Regions from separate parts of the Chromobacterium sp. genome, predicted to be linked through region 1. Evidence: predicted binding sites of a transcription regulator. Region 1 holds the regulator's gene; the other holds the start of a gene.
The links. Region 1 encodes HrcA, which represses chaperone genes, less so after heat shock. Its sites were predicted from a motif close to ATTAGCACTCGNNNNNNNCGAGTGCTAAT; they were not measured.
Positions count from the first base shown of each region.

Region 2: the regulator HrcA is predicted to act here: its motif matches at 5,382-5,410, upstream of rpoH (RNA polymerase sigma factor RpoH).

Region 1 is NZ_JAYSGF010000060.1:322-8,283, reverse strand. It holds gene ACE3QM_RS21305 (NAD(P)/FAD-dependent oxidoreductase) at 1-489, shown strand, start outside; gene hcnC (cyanide-forming glycine dehydrogenase subunit HcnC) at 492-1,754, shown strand; gene recR (recombination mediator RecR) at 1,847-2,449, opposite strand; gene ACE3QM_RS21290 (hypothetical protein) at 2,455-2,916, opposite strand; gene ACE3QM_RS21285 (YbaB/EbfC family nucleoid-associated protein) at 2,989-3,327, opposite strand; gene dnaX (DNA polymerase III subunit gamma/tau) at 3,335-5,218, opposite strand; gene mltB (lytic murein transglycosylase B) at 5,295-6,305, opposite strand; gene hrcA (heat-inducible transcriptional repressor HrcA) at 6,355-7,377, opposite strand; partial or broken gene recA (recombinase RecA) at 7,687-7,962, shown strand, end outside.
Region 2 is NZ_JAYSGF010000018.1:77,036-84,997, forward strand. It holds gene ACE3QM_RS11750 (pilin) at 1-205, shown strand, start outside; gene ACE3QM_RS11755 (pilin) at 228-683, shown strand; gene ACE3QM_RS11760 (Wzy polymerase domain-containing protein) at 742-2,559, shown strand; gene ACE3QM_RS11765 (Wzy polymerase domain-containing protein) at 2,633-4,417, shown strand; gene rpoH (RNA polymerase sigma factor RpoH) at 4,488-5,351, opposite strand; gene ftsX (permease-like cell division protein FtsX) at 5,533-6,441, opposite strand; gene ftsE (cell division ATP-binding protein FtsE) at 6,438-7,091, opposite strand; gene ftsY (signal recognition particle-docking protein FtsY) at 7,152-7,962, opposite strand, start outside.

The DNA.
Region 1 (7,962 bases):
ATCCACCTGGCCGGCGACATCGGCGGCCTGCGCGGCGGCGAAGCCGCCATGCTCAGCGGCCGCATCGCCGCCCAGTCCATCCTCAAGCAACGCGGCGCGATCAGCGCCGAGCTGGCCGAAAAGAACCGCCAGCGCTACCTGACCGAACTGAAAGCGATACTGCGCTTCCGCGTCGGCATCGACAGCTTCACCCAACGCGGCAGCGGCCAGCTGTCGCTGCCGCGCGAAGACACCGTGATCTGCCGCTGCGAAAACGCGCTGCGCAAGGACATAGACACCGCGCTGGAACAGGGGGTGCAGGATTTGATCAGCCTGAAGATGCGCACCCGCGTCAGCATGGGCGATTGCCAGGGCAAGATGTGCGTCGGCTATTGCAGCGATCGGCTGCGCGAACATACCGGCAAGGCCGATGTGGGCTGGATCCGTCCGCGCTTCCCGCTGGACCCCTTGCCGTTCTCCGCCTTCCAAACCGAAACCGAAGAGGCCTGACCATGAGCAGACAATACGATATCGTGATTGCCGGCGGCGGCGTGATCGGCGCCTCTTGCGCCTACCAACTGTCCAAGCGCAAGGATCTGAAAATCGCGCTGATCGACGCCAAGCGCCCCGGCAACGCCTCGCGCGCGTCCGCCGGCGGCCTGTGGGCGATAGGCGAATCGGTTGGCCTGGGCTGCGGCGTGATCTTCTTCCGCATGACCTCGGCCAAGAACAAGCGCGAGGCGGCCGGCGCCGCCATCGCCGTGGACGCCAGCACCCCGCACATCCTGCCGGAATCCTTCTTCAATTTCGCGCTGGCTTCCAATGCGCTGTATCCGGCCCTGCATCAGGAATTGATCGAAAACCACGGCATGGATTTCAAGTTCGAGGAAACCGGGCTGAAATTCGTGATTTACGATGAAGAAGATCAGCTCTACGCCGAACACATCGCCGCGCAGATCCCCCATCTGTCCGACCAGGTGCGCTGGGTGGACCAGGCTCAGCTGCGTGCAAACGAGCCCTATATCAGCCATGAAGCCACCGGCGCGCTGGAATTCCTGTGCGACCACCAGGTCAGCCCCTTCCGCCTGACCGACGCCTACACCGAGGCGGCGCGCCAGAACGGCGTCGACGTGTTCTTCAACACCAATGTCACCGGCGTGCTCAAGCAAGGCTCGCGCGTCACCGGCGTGCGCACGCTGGAAGCCGGCGAATTCCATTGCCACACCCTGATCAACGCCGCCGGCTCCTGGGCCGCCGAGCTGAGCCAATGGGCGACCGGCGTCAGCATCCCGGTCAAACCGGTCAAGGGCCAGATCGTGCTATCGGAAAAGATGCCCAAGCTGCTGCGCGGCTGCATCACCACCAGCGATTGCTATATCGCGCAGAAGGACAACGGTGAAATCCTGATCGGCAGCACCACCGAGGACAAGGGCTTCGACGTCAGCAACACTTATCCGGAAATCGCCGGCCTGGTCAAGGGCGCGATCCGCTGCCTCCCGGAGATGAAGAACATCAATATCAAGCGCTGCTGGGCCGGCTTGCGCCCCGGTTCGCCGGACGAGCTACCCATCCTGGGGCCGATGCAGGGCGTGGACGGCTATCTGAACGCCTGCGGCCATTTCCGCACCGGCATTCTGACATCGGCCATCACCGGGGTGATGCTGGACGCGCTGGTGCGCGGCGAAACGCCGCCGCTGGACGTGAGTCCCTTCCTCGCCGACCGTTTTCACGCCGCACCCGTCAAACCGGCCGCGGCCGAGCTGATGCCGGCCTAAGAGCCAGTCAAAGACAAACCAGTTCCCAGATGTTCCTCTGTTACAGGCCGGCTAGTCCGGCCTGCTTTTTTTGTCCAGCCGAGTCCACCCTCTTACTGGCCAACGCCGCGACGTTCATACACCGCCTGCGCCAAGGTGCCCAGGTCGACATACTCCAGCTCGCCGCCCACCGGCATGCCCCGCGCGATGCGCGTCACCTTCAGGCCGCGCTCCTTCAGCAGTTCGGCGATCATGTGCGCGGTGACCTCGCCCTCGGCGGTGAAATTGGTGGCGATGATCACCTCCTCCACCCCCTGGTCCTGGACCCGCACCAAGAGCTTGTCCAGATTGATGTCGCGCGGGCCGACATTGTCCAGCGGCGAGATGCGGCCCATCAGCACGAAATACAGGCCGTCGAAGCACTTGGCCTGTTCCAGCGTCAGCAGATCCGCCGGCATCTCCACCACGCACAGCAAATCCTGCCGGCGCTCCTCGTCGGCGCAGATCGGGCACAGCGGCGTTTCGCTGAAGGTGTTGCAGCGCTCGCAGTGGGTCAATTGGGTCAGCGCACGGTCCAGCGCGCGCGCCAGCTTGTCCGCGCCCTTCTTGTCGCGTTGCAGCAGATGGAAGGCCATGCGTTGCGCGGTCTTGGGGCCGACGCCGGGCAGCACTTTCAGCGCGGAGATCAGGTGGTCTAGGGCGGGAGGATTCTTCATCGCGTTCACAATCGGGAAAAACGGCGGCGCAGGCGCGCATGCCGCCAGGCAAAGACCAAGTGGAAAATAGCGTAATGCAGCCGCAGCAGCAGCAGCAGCGGCGCGCGCGGCGCGAAGCCGACACGGTCCACCACTTCGCACCCGCCGGCCACCGCGCGCACCCGCCGCCGGTGCAGCCAGCGCCGCTGGGTCAGCATGGTCGAACGCTCGTCGAAGGCGCCCGGCTCCAGCCGCGTCAGCTCCAGCTCGTCATACTCCACCGGCAGCAGGCCGAACAACAGGATCCAGCAACGCCCTATACGCGCCGGCGGCGCCAGCCCGGCGGGCAGCGCATTGCCAGGCAAGCGCATGCGGAGCCAGGGCCCCAGTTCCGCATTGATGCCGACGGCGCTGGTGGCGTGCGCCCACACCTGGTCCGCATCGGCGCGCAGCCGGCTACGCACGGTGAAATGAGCGAATCGGCGCATCGCGGCCTCCATCGGACAACGCAAAAATGGCCCGGCGCGCGCCGAGCCATCCGGATAGCGAAGCCGCTGCGATCAGAACGGCAGCTTCATGCCGGCCGGCAGGTTCAAGCCGGCGGAAAAACCGGACATCTTCTCCTGAGTGGTGGCTTCCACCTTGCGCACCGCGTCGTTGAGCGCGGCGGCGATCAGGTCTTCCAGCATTTCCTTGTCTTCCTTGGCGTCTTCCAGCAGGCTGTCGTCCAGGCTGACGCGCTTGACATCGTGCGCGCAAGTCATCACCACCTTGACCATGCCGGCGCCGGACTGGCCTTCCACTTCCACCTTGGCCAGCTCTTCCTGCGCCTTTTTCATATTGTCTTGCATTTGCTGGGCCTGCTTCATCAGGCCGGCGATACCACCTTTGCCAAACATAATCGTTTCACTCCTTAACGGGTTGAATGGTTTCGATGAGCAGCGTCGCGTCGAATTCACGCACCATTTGCTGCACCACCGGATCGTTTTTCATATTCTCGCGGGCGATGTCCAACTGCTCCTGCCGATGGCGGGCGTCTTTCATCGCCGGCGTTTCCAGGCCCAGTTCCTCCACCGTCACCGTCAACTCCACCGGCCGGCCGAAACGCTCGCGCAAGGCGAGCTTGAGCTTGTCCTGATAATCGCGGCTGGTCATGTGGCGGAAGCTTTCCGGCACCGCCAGCGCCAGGCTGTGCTGGCTCCAATCCTTCAATACCGCATTATGGGCCAGCATGCGCGCCGCGCCCAACTTGACGCCCAACTCGGTCACCAGCGCCTGCCAGTCGCCGTCGAACTCATAATCGACCGCTTCCTCCGGCGGCGCCTGCAGATAGGACGGCATCTCCTCGTCCGCCGCCGCGCCCTGGCCCCAGGGCACATCCTCCGGGCCGACATCGCCGGCCTTGTCCTCGTCTTCCTCGCCGGCCACTGGCGCCGCGGGCCGCGGCGGCGGGCTTGCCGGCGCGGCGGCCGGGATCGGGGCCGGGGCGGGGCTGGCCGCGGGCTCGGGTTCGGGTTCCGGCGCCGGAGCGCTGTCCTCGGCGGCCGGCTGCGGCGCGGCACGCGGCGCTGGAGCACTCAGGCCGGCGGCCTGCAAGGCGCGCGCGGCTGGCGACACTCCGCCGCCAGCGGCCTGGGCCGGTGGCGGATTGGGCCGCGCCGGCGCGGCGGCGGCCGGGCGCGGCGCCGCGGCTTCCGGCTGCGCGTTGACCGGATGGAAGGCCAGCATGCGCAATAGGGTCATATTGAAACCGGCGTGCTCGTCCGGCGCCAGCGCCAGGTCTTTGCGGCCATGGATGGAAATCTGGTAATACAGCTGCACGTCCTGCGGCGCGATCGCGTCCGCCAGCGCCTGCAGCGCTTCGCGCTCCGGCTCGTCCGCCGCAATCGCCTGCGGCACCGTCTGTAGCAGCGCCAGTTGCTGCAGCAGCACCGCCAACTCGGTCAGGGCGCTGTCGAAGCTGATGCCGCGCTCGGCCAATTGTTCGGCCTCGGCCATCAGCTGCGGGCCGTCGCCAGCCGCCAGCGCCTGCAGCAAGGCGTACAGATAGCGGCGGTCCACCGCGCCCAGCATCGCGCGCACGCCGTCTTCCTTCACCTCGCCCAGGCCATAGGCGATGGCCTGGTCCAGCAGCGACTGCGCGTCGCGCATCGAACCGGAAGCGGCACGGCCCAGCAAGGCCAGCGCCGGCGTCTCGTAGGCGATGCCTTCCACGTCCAGCATGTGGGCCAGGTGGCCGGCCACTTGCTGCGGCGTCATATTGCGCAGCGAGAACTGCAGGCAGCGGCTCAGCACCGTGACCGGCACTTTCTGCGGATCGGTGGTGGCCAGGATGAATTTGACGTGGGCCGGCGGCTCCTCCAGCGTCTTCAGCATCGCGTTGAAGGCGCTCTTGGACAGCATGTGCACTTCGTCGATGATGTAGACCTTGAAGCGGCCGGATGTCGGCGCGTACTGGGCGTTTTCCAGCACTTCGCGGATATTGTCGATGCCGGTGTTGGACGCGGCGTCGATTTCCAGCAGATCGACGAAGCGGCCGGTGTCGATCTGGCGACAGGCCGAGCATTCGCCGCAGGGTTCGGCGGTGGTGCCGGTTTCGCAGTTCAGGCTCTTGGCCAGAATCCGGGCGATGGTGGTCTTGCCCACCCCGCGCGTCCCCGTCAGCAGGTAGGCGTGGTGAAGACGCTGTTCTTTCAGGGCATTGGTCAAGGCGCGCACCACGTGCTCCTGGCCGACCAGGTCGGCAAAGCGCTTGGGACGCCACTTACGGGCAAGGACTTGATAGCTCATGGGGGCGGATTTTAATGGCAATCGCCGCGCGTGGCGACAGGTTTCGCGCCGCCGCCGCGGCGGGCGGCGCGTGGTTTCAAGGCTGAGCCGCCGCCTGGCCGGCCAGATAGCGCAGGCGCAGCTGATCGGCGATTTCCTGCACCGCCTTGGCGTACAGCGTGCTGCGGTTGTAGCGGGTGATCACGAAGAAATTATTGAGCCCCAGCCAGTATTCGGTCACGCCCGGCGCGGTCTCCAGCGGCACCAGCACCGCCGGCACGTCGTCGGCCACCGGCGCCTGCGGCGTCACGCCCATTTTCTTCAGCTCGCCCACGGTGTAGTGCAGATTGAATTTATCGGCGACCAACTGATCGATCTGCGGCCCCGGCTGCACGCTGGCCGGCAGGATCACGTCGGCGCCATGGCGCCAGCCGTGACGCTGGAAGTAATTGGCCACGCTGCCGATCACGTCGTCGGAGTCGCTCCAGATGTCGCGATGGCCGCTGCCGTCGAAATCCACCGCCCATTTGCGGAAGCTGGACGGCATGAACTGCGGCCAGCCCATCGCGCCGGCGTAGGAGCCCTTCAGCGTCAGCGGGTCCTTGCCCTCTTCCTTGGCCAGCAGCAGGAACTCGGTCAGTTCTTTGCGGAAAAACTCGGCGCGGCGCGGATAATCGAAGCCTATGGTGGACAAGGCGTCCACCAGGCGGAAACTGCCGGTGTTGCGGCCGTAATGCGATTCCACGCCCAGAATGGCGACGATCACCTCCGGCGCCACGCCATATTGCTGTTCCGCGCGCGTCAGCGCGGCGGCGTTGGCGCGCCAGAAGGCCACGCCGTCGGCTATGGTCTGCTCGCCCACCGTGGATTTGCGGAATTGATACCAGGGCCGCGAGGTGGACGGCTTGTCCAGTATCTTGATGATATTGGGCTTGAGTTCGACATTGGCGAACACCGCCTCCAGTTCCGGGCGGTTGAACTGACCGCTGGCCACTTGCTCGTCGATATAGCGCTGCACGTCCGGGCGCGCCAGGAAGGCCGCGTCGGCCTGGGCCAGTTGGAAGGAGAACAAGGCCGCCAGCGGGGCCAGTTTGCACAAGAGTCTCATAGGCGAAGAAAAGTGATAGCTGTTTTCAAGTTGCAAGACCGCGCGCGCATCACGCCCGGAACGACAAGGCGCTGGATACCAGCCGCGCGGTGATGTCGACGATGGGAATCACCCGCTCGTAGGCCATCCGGGTGGGGCCGACCACGCCCAGCGCACCGACCACCTGGCCGTTGATGCGATAAGGCGCGGTCACCACCGAGCATTCGTCCAACGTTACCACGCCAGACTCCTCGCCGATGAAAATGTTCACGCCCTGGGCGTCCCGGCCCTGGTTCAGCAGCTTCAGCAGCTCGGTCTTGCGTTCGAAGACATTGAACAGCTGACGCAGCCGCGACAAGTCGTCGGACAGGTCGTTGACCTCCAGCAGCCGGTTGCCGCCCGCCACCACCACCGCGGCGTTGCTGGCGTTCATCGAGCTTTGCCCCAGCCGTATCGCCGCCGACATCAGCTCGGCGATATCGCCCTGCAACTGGCGCAGTTCGTCCGCCACGCGGCTGGCGATGCTGGCCAGGCCCTGGCCGGCGTAATGCTGGTTGATGAAATTGCCGGCCTCGATCAGCTCGGACGGGGTGTAGTCGCGCTCGGTGGTCAGTAGATGGTTCTGCACATCGCCGTCCAGCGTCACCAAGATCATCAGCACGCGCCGCTCGGACAGGCGCAGGAATTCGATCTGGCGGAAGGCGATGTCGGAGCGCTGCGGCGTGACGATCACGCCGGCGAAATGGGTCAATTCGGACAGCAGCGAGGACGCCGACTGAGCGATGCGCTGCGGGCTGTCCGGCTGTAGGTTCAATTCCAGCTCGTGCAGCGCCGCTTCTTCCAGCGGCCGGATGGTGAGCAGGCGATCGACGAACACGCGGTAGCCGCGCGCGGTGGGCACCCGGCCGGCCGAGGTGTGCGGCGCCACGATCAATCCCATGGTTTCCAACTCCGCCAGCACATTGCGGATGGACGCGGACGACAACTCGATGCCGGGCAGCATGGACAGGGTTTTGGACCCCACCGGCTGGCCGTCGACGATATAGCGTTCGATCAGGACCTTGAGCAGGTGTTGCGCGCGTTCGTTCATCATGATGGTTTCATTGTACACAGGGTGGACACTTGTAAAAGTGGTCGCAATCACAACTTTTTCAAGCAATATCGCCACGCGCCCGTCCCGAAGGACGGTGGCGCCGGCAAGCGGCTCTGCCGTTGGCCAAGGCTTTATGAGATAATCGACGGCATCTTTTCGGCTATCGGCGCGGCAAGCGCGAGCGTGGCGGGATCCGCCCCCGCGCCGCGCAAACCCCTGTCCGGCATCGGGTTTTCCCCGCCGCCATGGACGCGGGCCGCCGCTGGCCGAGCATTCATTTTGTTTAGCGCCCCCCACACTGGAGACAGCATGGCATCCGAAGACAAGAGCAAAGCGTTGGCCGCGGCCCTTGCCCAAATTGAAAAACAATTTGGCAAGGGTTCGATCATGCGCATGAGCGACAACCAGATCAACGAAAACCTGCAGGTGGTCTCCACCGGCTCGCTGAGTCTGGACCTGGCGCTGGGCGTCGGCGGCCTGCCGCGCGGCCGCGTGGTGGAAATCTACGGCCCGGAGTCGTCCGGTAAAACCACCTTGTGTCTGCAAGCGGTGGCCGAGATGCAAAAATTGGGCGGCACCTGCGCC
Region 2 (7,962 bases), on a different contig from region 1:
CAGTGTGCTGGCGGGAAATTATGTCAGCAATGTTCAAATCGCTCTTAGTAGCGGGGTGAGCATGATTACAGCCACATTTCAAGCCAGCGCCGTGCCAGGTTTGAGTGTGGTCTTTACTCCAAGTCTAGCAAGTAGCGGCGCGGTGCTGTGGAGTTGTTCGGGGCAAGGGCAGAACATGCAATACCTGCCGTCTTCTTGTCGTTAGAGTATTATTTCTGGAGATTTGTATGAGCAAAAGTGTGCAACAGGGCTTTACCCTGATCGAGTTGATGATTGTGGTGGCAATCATTGGTATTTTGGCGGCGATTGCAATTCCTGCATATCAGGATTATACGATCCGAGCCAAAGTTAGTGAAGGCTTGGCCGCCGTTGCCGCAGCTAAAACATCCATTTCCGAAATGGCGATTTCGAATGGTGTTATGCCAGTGAATGCATCTGGTAATGCTGCCTTTACTTCTCCCACAACTAAGTATGTTACCTCAGTTGGTTATGCACAAACCAGTAATACAGTAGGGGTGTTGACGGTTGTTATGACCGCCTCCAGCTTGGGTGGCAATGTAACCAGTACGGCTAATCAGTTTTCTTTGACCGGGACATTGGCTAGTGGGACGGTGACCTGGGTATGTGGTGCTGCGGCATCTGCGACGATACCAACCCAGTATCTCCCAGCGAACTGCAGGTAAAAATTATATTTAGAATTAATGGGGCCCCACTAGGGGGCCTTTCGATTTTTAGGCTGATATGATTATCAATCGCGCTGGGGTGTTTGGTGGTATTTTATCGCTTGCCATTGTTTTGCCATTGCTGAGCTTTGTTCGATTTTATCCATTGCCAGATTGGATTTCCAGCGCCATTGCCTTGGTTTTTGTTTGCGCTGGGATTCTGCTTGCATTGTTCCAGCGGGTAGACGGACAACTATCAATTGCCTCGATAGGAGTGCTGGCATTTGCTATTTACTGTTTGCTGCAAGTCAATGTGGATGGGGCTACATTTGGTTTGATTTTTTTATTGTTTTTTGTTTTGTTGCTTTATTTGCCCCATTATGCAGAGATGGATTTTCAAGTCTTTATTGCTGTGTTGGCTGGTAGTCTGCTTTTGGCTGCGCTGGTACAGTGTGTTTTAGGTTGGATTCAGTTGCTGGGTTTGGCGCCGAGCATGCATGGCTTTGTTTTATTTGAAAGAAGTAATCCGGTAGGCTATGTGTTCGGAAATATTGGTCAGAAAAATCTATATGCCGATTTTTTGATGTGGGGTGTGATTTCGGCTTGCTACCTCTTTGCTATTGGAAGGTTGAATAAAGCGCTATTAGGCTTGTGTCTGATAATTTTAGCACTCATGGTTGCTTGGTCGGGGTCGAGGTTGCCATTGGCCTATGTAGCGGGTTTGGTTCTGCTGGGCTGGTTTTGGTTGCATAAGGCTAAAGAAAATGTTGTGGTACGCCGCATGGTGGCGGCCGTGATTGGTTTTGTCATCTTGTCTGTCTTCGTGCAGTTTTTTAGCCATAGCCTGATTCAGATATTGCATTACTTGGGCTTGAATATTGAGGCGCAGAGCGGCTCGGAGCGAATATTGGATGGGGGCTTCGGTGCTCGGCGCCGTATCGAATGGACCAAAGCATGGGATATTTTCAAGGTACACCCATGGTTCGGAGTGGGGTTTGGTGGATTCTCCGCCTTGTCGACTCAGATGGAGGTCTATGCCGGTCTACCTAAGATGCCGGAGAGCTGGTTGTTTACACACAGCCATAATCTAGTATTTCAACTGTTGGCGGAAACTGGACTGGTGGGAACCGCCATTGCGATTATCGGGGTGCTGGTGCCAGTTTGCAGGTTTTTGCGTAGAGGCGAACAAACTGCGGAAAATCTGCTCTTACTTAGCGTGACGATGGTGATATTGGTCCACAGTATGTTCGAATACCCATTATGGTATTTGCCTTATTTGTTAATGCTATGTATCGCTTGTACACTCGCACCGGGCAGACGTTACGCGCCGCCGGCGAGGGCTAGTATGCTCAAAGCAGTCTCAGTTGCTGCTGTTGTTATCTGTGTGTGCTATCTCGCTGCCGGAATGATGGTTTTCTCTATGCTGGTCCGTTATAGTGTGCCTGCGGCATCGCCCCAGGCCAGAGAGCTGGCGATCAAAGAATTAGGTTCGGTGCCTAATTTCCCGCTTTGGTCCTGGGATGTCGATATGGCCTTGGCCAATTACATTGAGCCCAGCAAGGAGCAATTGCCAATCAAGTTGCAGTTTTTTGAACGCTTAGCCAGCTACCGGCCTTATCCATCGGTACTAGTGAAGCTGAGTGTACTGCAGGCTTTGAACCAGCAACCTAAGCAGGCAGAGGCAACACTGCGTGTTGCGATTGCCAATTATCCGGATTACGCCCCCCGCTTCGTGCCGATGCTCACTTCTCATCCAGAGTCGGAGGTTGCCCCGTTGCGAAGTAGGTTGTTAGTTGCAGCGGAGGCCTATGGGAAACTCGTGCCGAACATGGAGCAGGCTCGGCTTGCCGCAGTGATGACGGCTGCGGAGCCGGTTCGTCGGAAGCCGCTGTTTTGATGATGCGGCGTTTGAGCTTGCCTCGCCATCAGGTATGCTTCGGCTTTGACTCTGCAAGATTGTTTCTAGCCGCATGACCTTTCGAACCCTGACTTCCCGTTTGGCGATGCTGGCCTTGTGCCTGATCGCCATCTTGCCTTTCGCCTCGCGCATCCATTATGTGCCGCTGCCGCAGTGGTTTGGCGAGATCAATGTGGTCTGGCTGCTGTTGGCCGCCGCGGCGTTCCTGCTGCCCAGCGGCGGCTTGTTCCGGCAGTTGCCGCGAGCGGCTTGGTGGTGCTTGGCTTTGGCCGCTATCTGGGCGCTGCAGCCATACTGGCTTGCCCTGTTGTTTCCCGGCATGAACTACGCGGTGGCGCTGGCGTGGCTGGCGGCGGCATTATTGGCCGCGGTCACGGCGTCCTTGCGCGAGGAGTTGGGCGAGCGGAGCTTTGCGGTGTGGCTGGCTTGGGGCTTGCTCGCTGGCGGCTTGGTGCAGGCAGCGATCGGAGTGGCCCAGCTTACCGGTTATGCCGCCGACCTGGGCTTGTTCTACGATGGCGCGCATCCGACGACGAATATTTTCGGCCATATCGGCCAGCGCAATCAGTATGCGCACTATCTGATGTGGTCGGTGGTGGCCGCCGTTTATTTGTACGCGGCGGGCAACTTGCCGCGCTGGGGGCTGGCCATCCTGATTTTCGGCCTGTCCTTGATGTTGGGATGGGCCGGTTCGCGCACCATACTGCTGTATCTGGTGGCGCTGTCCGTCTTGGCAGGGCTGTGGCACTGGCGCATTGGCAGCGCTGAGTCGCGCCGCATGCTGTGGGCGATGTGGCTGTCGTGCTTGTCAGTGCTGGCGATGCAGTTCGCCTTGCCTTGGTTCAATCACCTATTGTCCTGGTTGACGCATGAGAATCTGCAGAACGCGTCTGGCCTGGCCCGCCTGGCGGCCAATGGCGACGATATGGGCTCGCGCCGCTTCGCGGAAATGCATAAGGCGTGGTTGAGCTTCCGGGCGCATCCGGTCACGGGAGTGGGTTGGTCGCAATTCGCCGCTGAGAGCGTGCGCTTGCAACCCCTGCCACAGTTCGCCGCCGCCGGTTTCAATAGCGGCTTGTTCACCAATTCCCATAATCTGATCTTGCAGTTGCTGGCGGAGATGGGCGGCGTGGTGACGGTATTGATCGTCGCTGGTTTCATCTGGGTGTTGTGGCCGTTCTTCAGTCAGCGCGCCAGCCTGGAAGGTGTGCTGGCGCTGGGTTGTCTGGCCGTGACCTTGACGCACAGCATGCTGGAGTATCCGCTGTGGTATTACTATTTCCTGGCAATGCTGGTGGTGTTCGCGGCGATGGCGCCGCGTGGGCAGCGACAGCTGGCCTGGCCTCTGCGGCTGCCGCTGTTCGCCGCCTTGATCTGGGTGGGCTGGCTCTCGTTCAGCAGTCTGTCCATGTTCTGGGAACTGGTGGGCTTATACACGCCGACCAATGACGCCAAGCGAGATGCCGCGCGGATGGAGCGTCTGATCGAGATCGCCGAGACCCAGCCGCTGTTTGCCTACCATGCCATGTACACGGTGGATGATTACCTGAAAGTAAGTCCGGATCAGTTGGCGCGCAAGCTGACCTTGGAAAATCGCCTGACCGCGTTCCGGCCGTATCCCGAGGTGATGTTGAAACGCGCGCAGCTGGAGATTCTGGCGGGCCAGCAGTCGCAGGCGGAGCAGACGCTGCGGATGACTTTGGCGTCGTTCCCGACTTACGCCGGGGTGTTCCTGGGGACGTTGGACGATGATAATGCCGACTGGGAACCCTTGCGAGAAGTGGCGCGTGACGCTTATGCCAAGCTGTCGGCCAAATACCAGACCATCAACGAGTAGCTCGGTAGCGGGTCGCAAAGAAAAAACCACAGGCAAGCCTGTGGTTTTTTTGTGGGCGCGGGGGGCGGAATCAGCCGTCGATGACGACGCCCTGGCTCAGCGCGGTTTTCATCTTGCTCAGCGCCTTGGCTTCGATCTGGCGGATGCGCTCAGCGGATACACCGAACTCCGCGGCCAATTCGTGCAGCGTGGAGCCGCTGTCGTCGGCCAGCCAGCGAGCTTCGACAATACGGCGGCTGCGCGGGTCCAGCGTGGCCAGCGCCTGCTGCAGTCCTTCGGTTTGCAGGTGGTCGAAAGCGCGACGCTCTAGTTCTTTGGTCGGCTCATTGTGATGGTCGGCCAGCCAGTCAATCGGCGCGTAGCTGTCATCATCGTTGTCGTCCGCCAGTAGCGCGATATCCTGGCCACTCATGCGGGTTTCCATCTCGCGGACTTCTTCCGGCTTGACGCCAAGATCGTCGGCAATCTGGCGAGCCTCGTTTTCCGACAACGCGGAAAAACTGCTCTTCATGCTGCGTAGATTGAAGAACAGCTTGCGCTGCGGCTTGGTGGTGGCGATGCGCACCAAGCGCCAGTTGCGCAGGATGAATTCGTGAATCTCTGCCTTGATCCAGTGCACGGCGAAGGAGAACAGGCGCACGCCACGATCGGGCTCGAAGCGCTTGACCGCCTTCATCAGGCCGATATTGCCTTCCTGGATCAAGTCGGCTTGCTGCAGGCCGTAGCCGGAGTAGCCGCGGGAAATCGATACCACCACGCGCAGGTGCGAAAGCACCAGCTGGCGCGCGGCTTCCAGGTCGTTTTGCTCCTGAAAGCGCGTTGCAAGCTCGTTTTCCTGCTCAGGCGTCAGCATGGGTACGCTGTTAACAGCTTGGATGTATTGCTCCAGGCTGCCGCTGGTGGACGGGACGGGCAAAGCAAATGTTGTGGTCATCTGTATAACTACCTCCTTGGGTAGTGATATGTTAGCACTCGTATATGGAGAGTGCTAGCAATGAAAGGTTCCTGCGTCAATGATTTTTTCTATTGACTCGATAGTAACGCAGTGGCCTTCTAGCGGCGTGAACAGACTGATTAATAGTTGTTGAGCCGCTTACATAGCGGCTCGTCACGGGTTATTTGGGCTCTATCTTGCGCAGGTGGTGATCCGAGGCCAAGCGGGCGCCGAGCATGGCCAGCATTGCCGATGCGGCGATGGCGATGGCGAGTTCAACCGGGCTCAAATTGCGTAATTCGACTCGTTCGCCATAAAGCTGTGCAAAGTCGCGAATCGCCGGGTTGGCCACCGTGGTCAGCCAGGCGGTCAGCCCCCAGGCGGCGAGTCCGGCGAGTATGCCCTGCCACATCGCGTGATACATGAAGGGACGGCGGATGAAGCTGTCCGGCGCGCCTATCAGTTTCGACACTTCGATTTCATCCTGGCGCGCCAGGATCTGCATGCGGATCGCGTTGTTGGTGACCAGGACCAGTGCGATGCCGAGCGCGGCGGCGAGGAACCAGGTCAGATGCTTGCCCATCTCCACCATGCCGTACAGGCGCTTGGCCCAGTCCGCGTCAAACTGGGCTTGCTCCACCATGGGCAGGCCGGAAAGCTCTTTTTGCAGCATCTCCAGTTCGCGCGGCTCCAGCGCCTTTGGCGTGACGACGAAGGCGTCGGGCAGGGGGTTGCTGTCCAGGCCATCGGTCAGGCCCGGCAAGCCATTGCGCTTTTCCATATCGGCCAGCGCGCGGTCCTTGCTGACAAAGCTGTAGCTCTTGACCTTGGGGTGGTGAGTCAAGGTGGAGGTCACCGCGGCCAGATCGGCTTCTTCCGCCGACAACTCCATGAACAAGGTGACTTGAGGCGTGGCGCTCAGCCTCCCCACCCAGTCTTGCACGCTGCTGATGGCAAGGTAGAGAGAGAGTGGCAGCGCCAGCGCCAGCGACAGCATCAGCAGGGTCAGCAGGCTGCCGAATGGTTGGCGCAAAATCTTGAGCAGCGCGAGTTTGGCGCTTTGCCAGTTCAGGTACAGATAGTGTTTCATGCGGCAAATTGTCCTTCCCGCAGCCGGATGATCCGGCGGCCGTAGTCTTCCATCAGGGTTTCGTCGTGAGCGGAGATCAGCACGGTGACGCCGACTTGGTGGAAGGATTTGAACAATTCCATGATGTCCAGCGCATAGGCGCGGTCCAGGTTTGCCGATGGCTCGTCTGCCAGCAGAATACTGGGGCGATGCACCACGGCGCGGGCGATGCACAGGCGCTGCTGCTCGCCGCCGGACAGGCGGATCGGCATGGTTTTTTCCTTGCTGAGCAGGCCCACCTTATCCAGCGCCGCACGCACGCGCTTGGCGGCATCGCGGCGGTCGAAGCCGATGATGTCCAGCGGCAGCATCACATTGTCGAACACGCTGCGGTCGAACAGGATTTTGTGATCCTGGAACACCAGGCCGATATGCTGGCGCACATAGGGAATCTGGCTGGAACGCAGCTTGGACAGGTTCTGGCCGTTGACGATAACGCCGCCGGCGGTGGCCCGCTCAATGCCGGCGACCAGTTTGAGCAAGGTGGACTTGCCCGCGCCGGAGTGGCCGGCGAGAAAGACCATTTCTCCGGTGTCGATGTTGAAGGACAGGTTTTTCAGGGCTTCATTGCCACCGGGGTAGCGCTTGGTAACCTGGTCGAACTGGATCATTATTCTGTTCCCGCTTTAGCTGGTGACGGCATGTGTGAGAGCGCGCAAAGGACTGCGCGTTCAGTCGAACAGCGCGTCGATATAGTCCTTGGCCTTGAACGGGCGCAGGTCGTCTATGCTTTCGCCGATGCCGACGAAGCGCAAGGGAACCGGGCGCTGCTTGGCGATGGCGGCGATCACGCCGCCCTTGGCGGTGCCGTCCAGCTTGCTCAAGATCAGACCGGTCAGGCCCAGCGCATCGTCGAAGGCCTTGACCTGATTGATCGCGTTCTGGCCGATATTGGCGTCAAGCACCAGAATGATTTCGTGCGGGGCTTCCGGCAGCGCTTTCTGGATCACCCGCTTCACCTTGCGGATTTCCTCCATCAGGTGCAGTTGGGTGGGCAAGCGGCCAGCGGTGTCGGCCAGTACAATGTCGATGCCGCGGGCGATGGCTGCCTGAATCGCGTCATAGCAGACGGCGGCGGAGTCGCCGCCTTGCTGGGCGATCACGGTGACATTGTTGCGCTCGCCCCAGGCCATCAATTGCTCGCGGGCGGCGGCGCGGAAAGTATCGCCGGCGGCGAGCAGCACGCTCTTGCCCTGGCTCTGGTAGTACTTGGCCAGCTTGCCTATCGATGTGGTCTTGCCGGCTCCGTTGACGCCGGCCATCATGATGACGAAAGGCTTCTTGCCGTTGACGTCCAGGCCTTGCTCGAGCGGTGAGATCAAGTCGCTCAGCGATTCCTTCAGCGCGCCTTTCAGTTCGGCGGAGTCTTTCAGTCCTTTCAGCGAGACGCGTTCGCGCACATCGCCGAGCAGATGGTTGGTCGCGTCCACGCCCATATCGGCGGTGAGCAACACCGTTTCCAACTCCTCATACAAGTCTTCG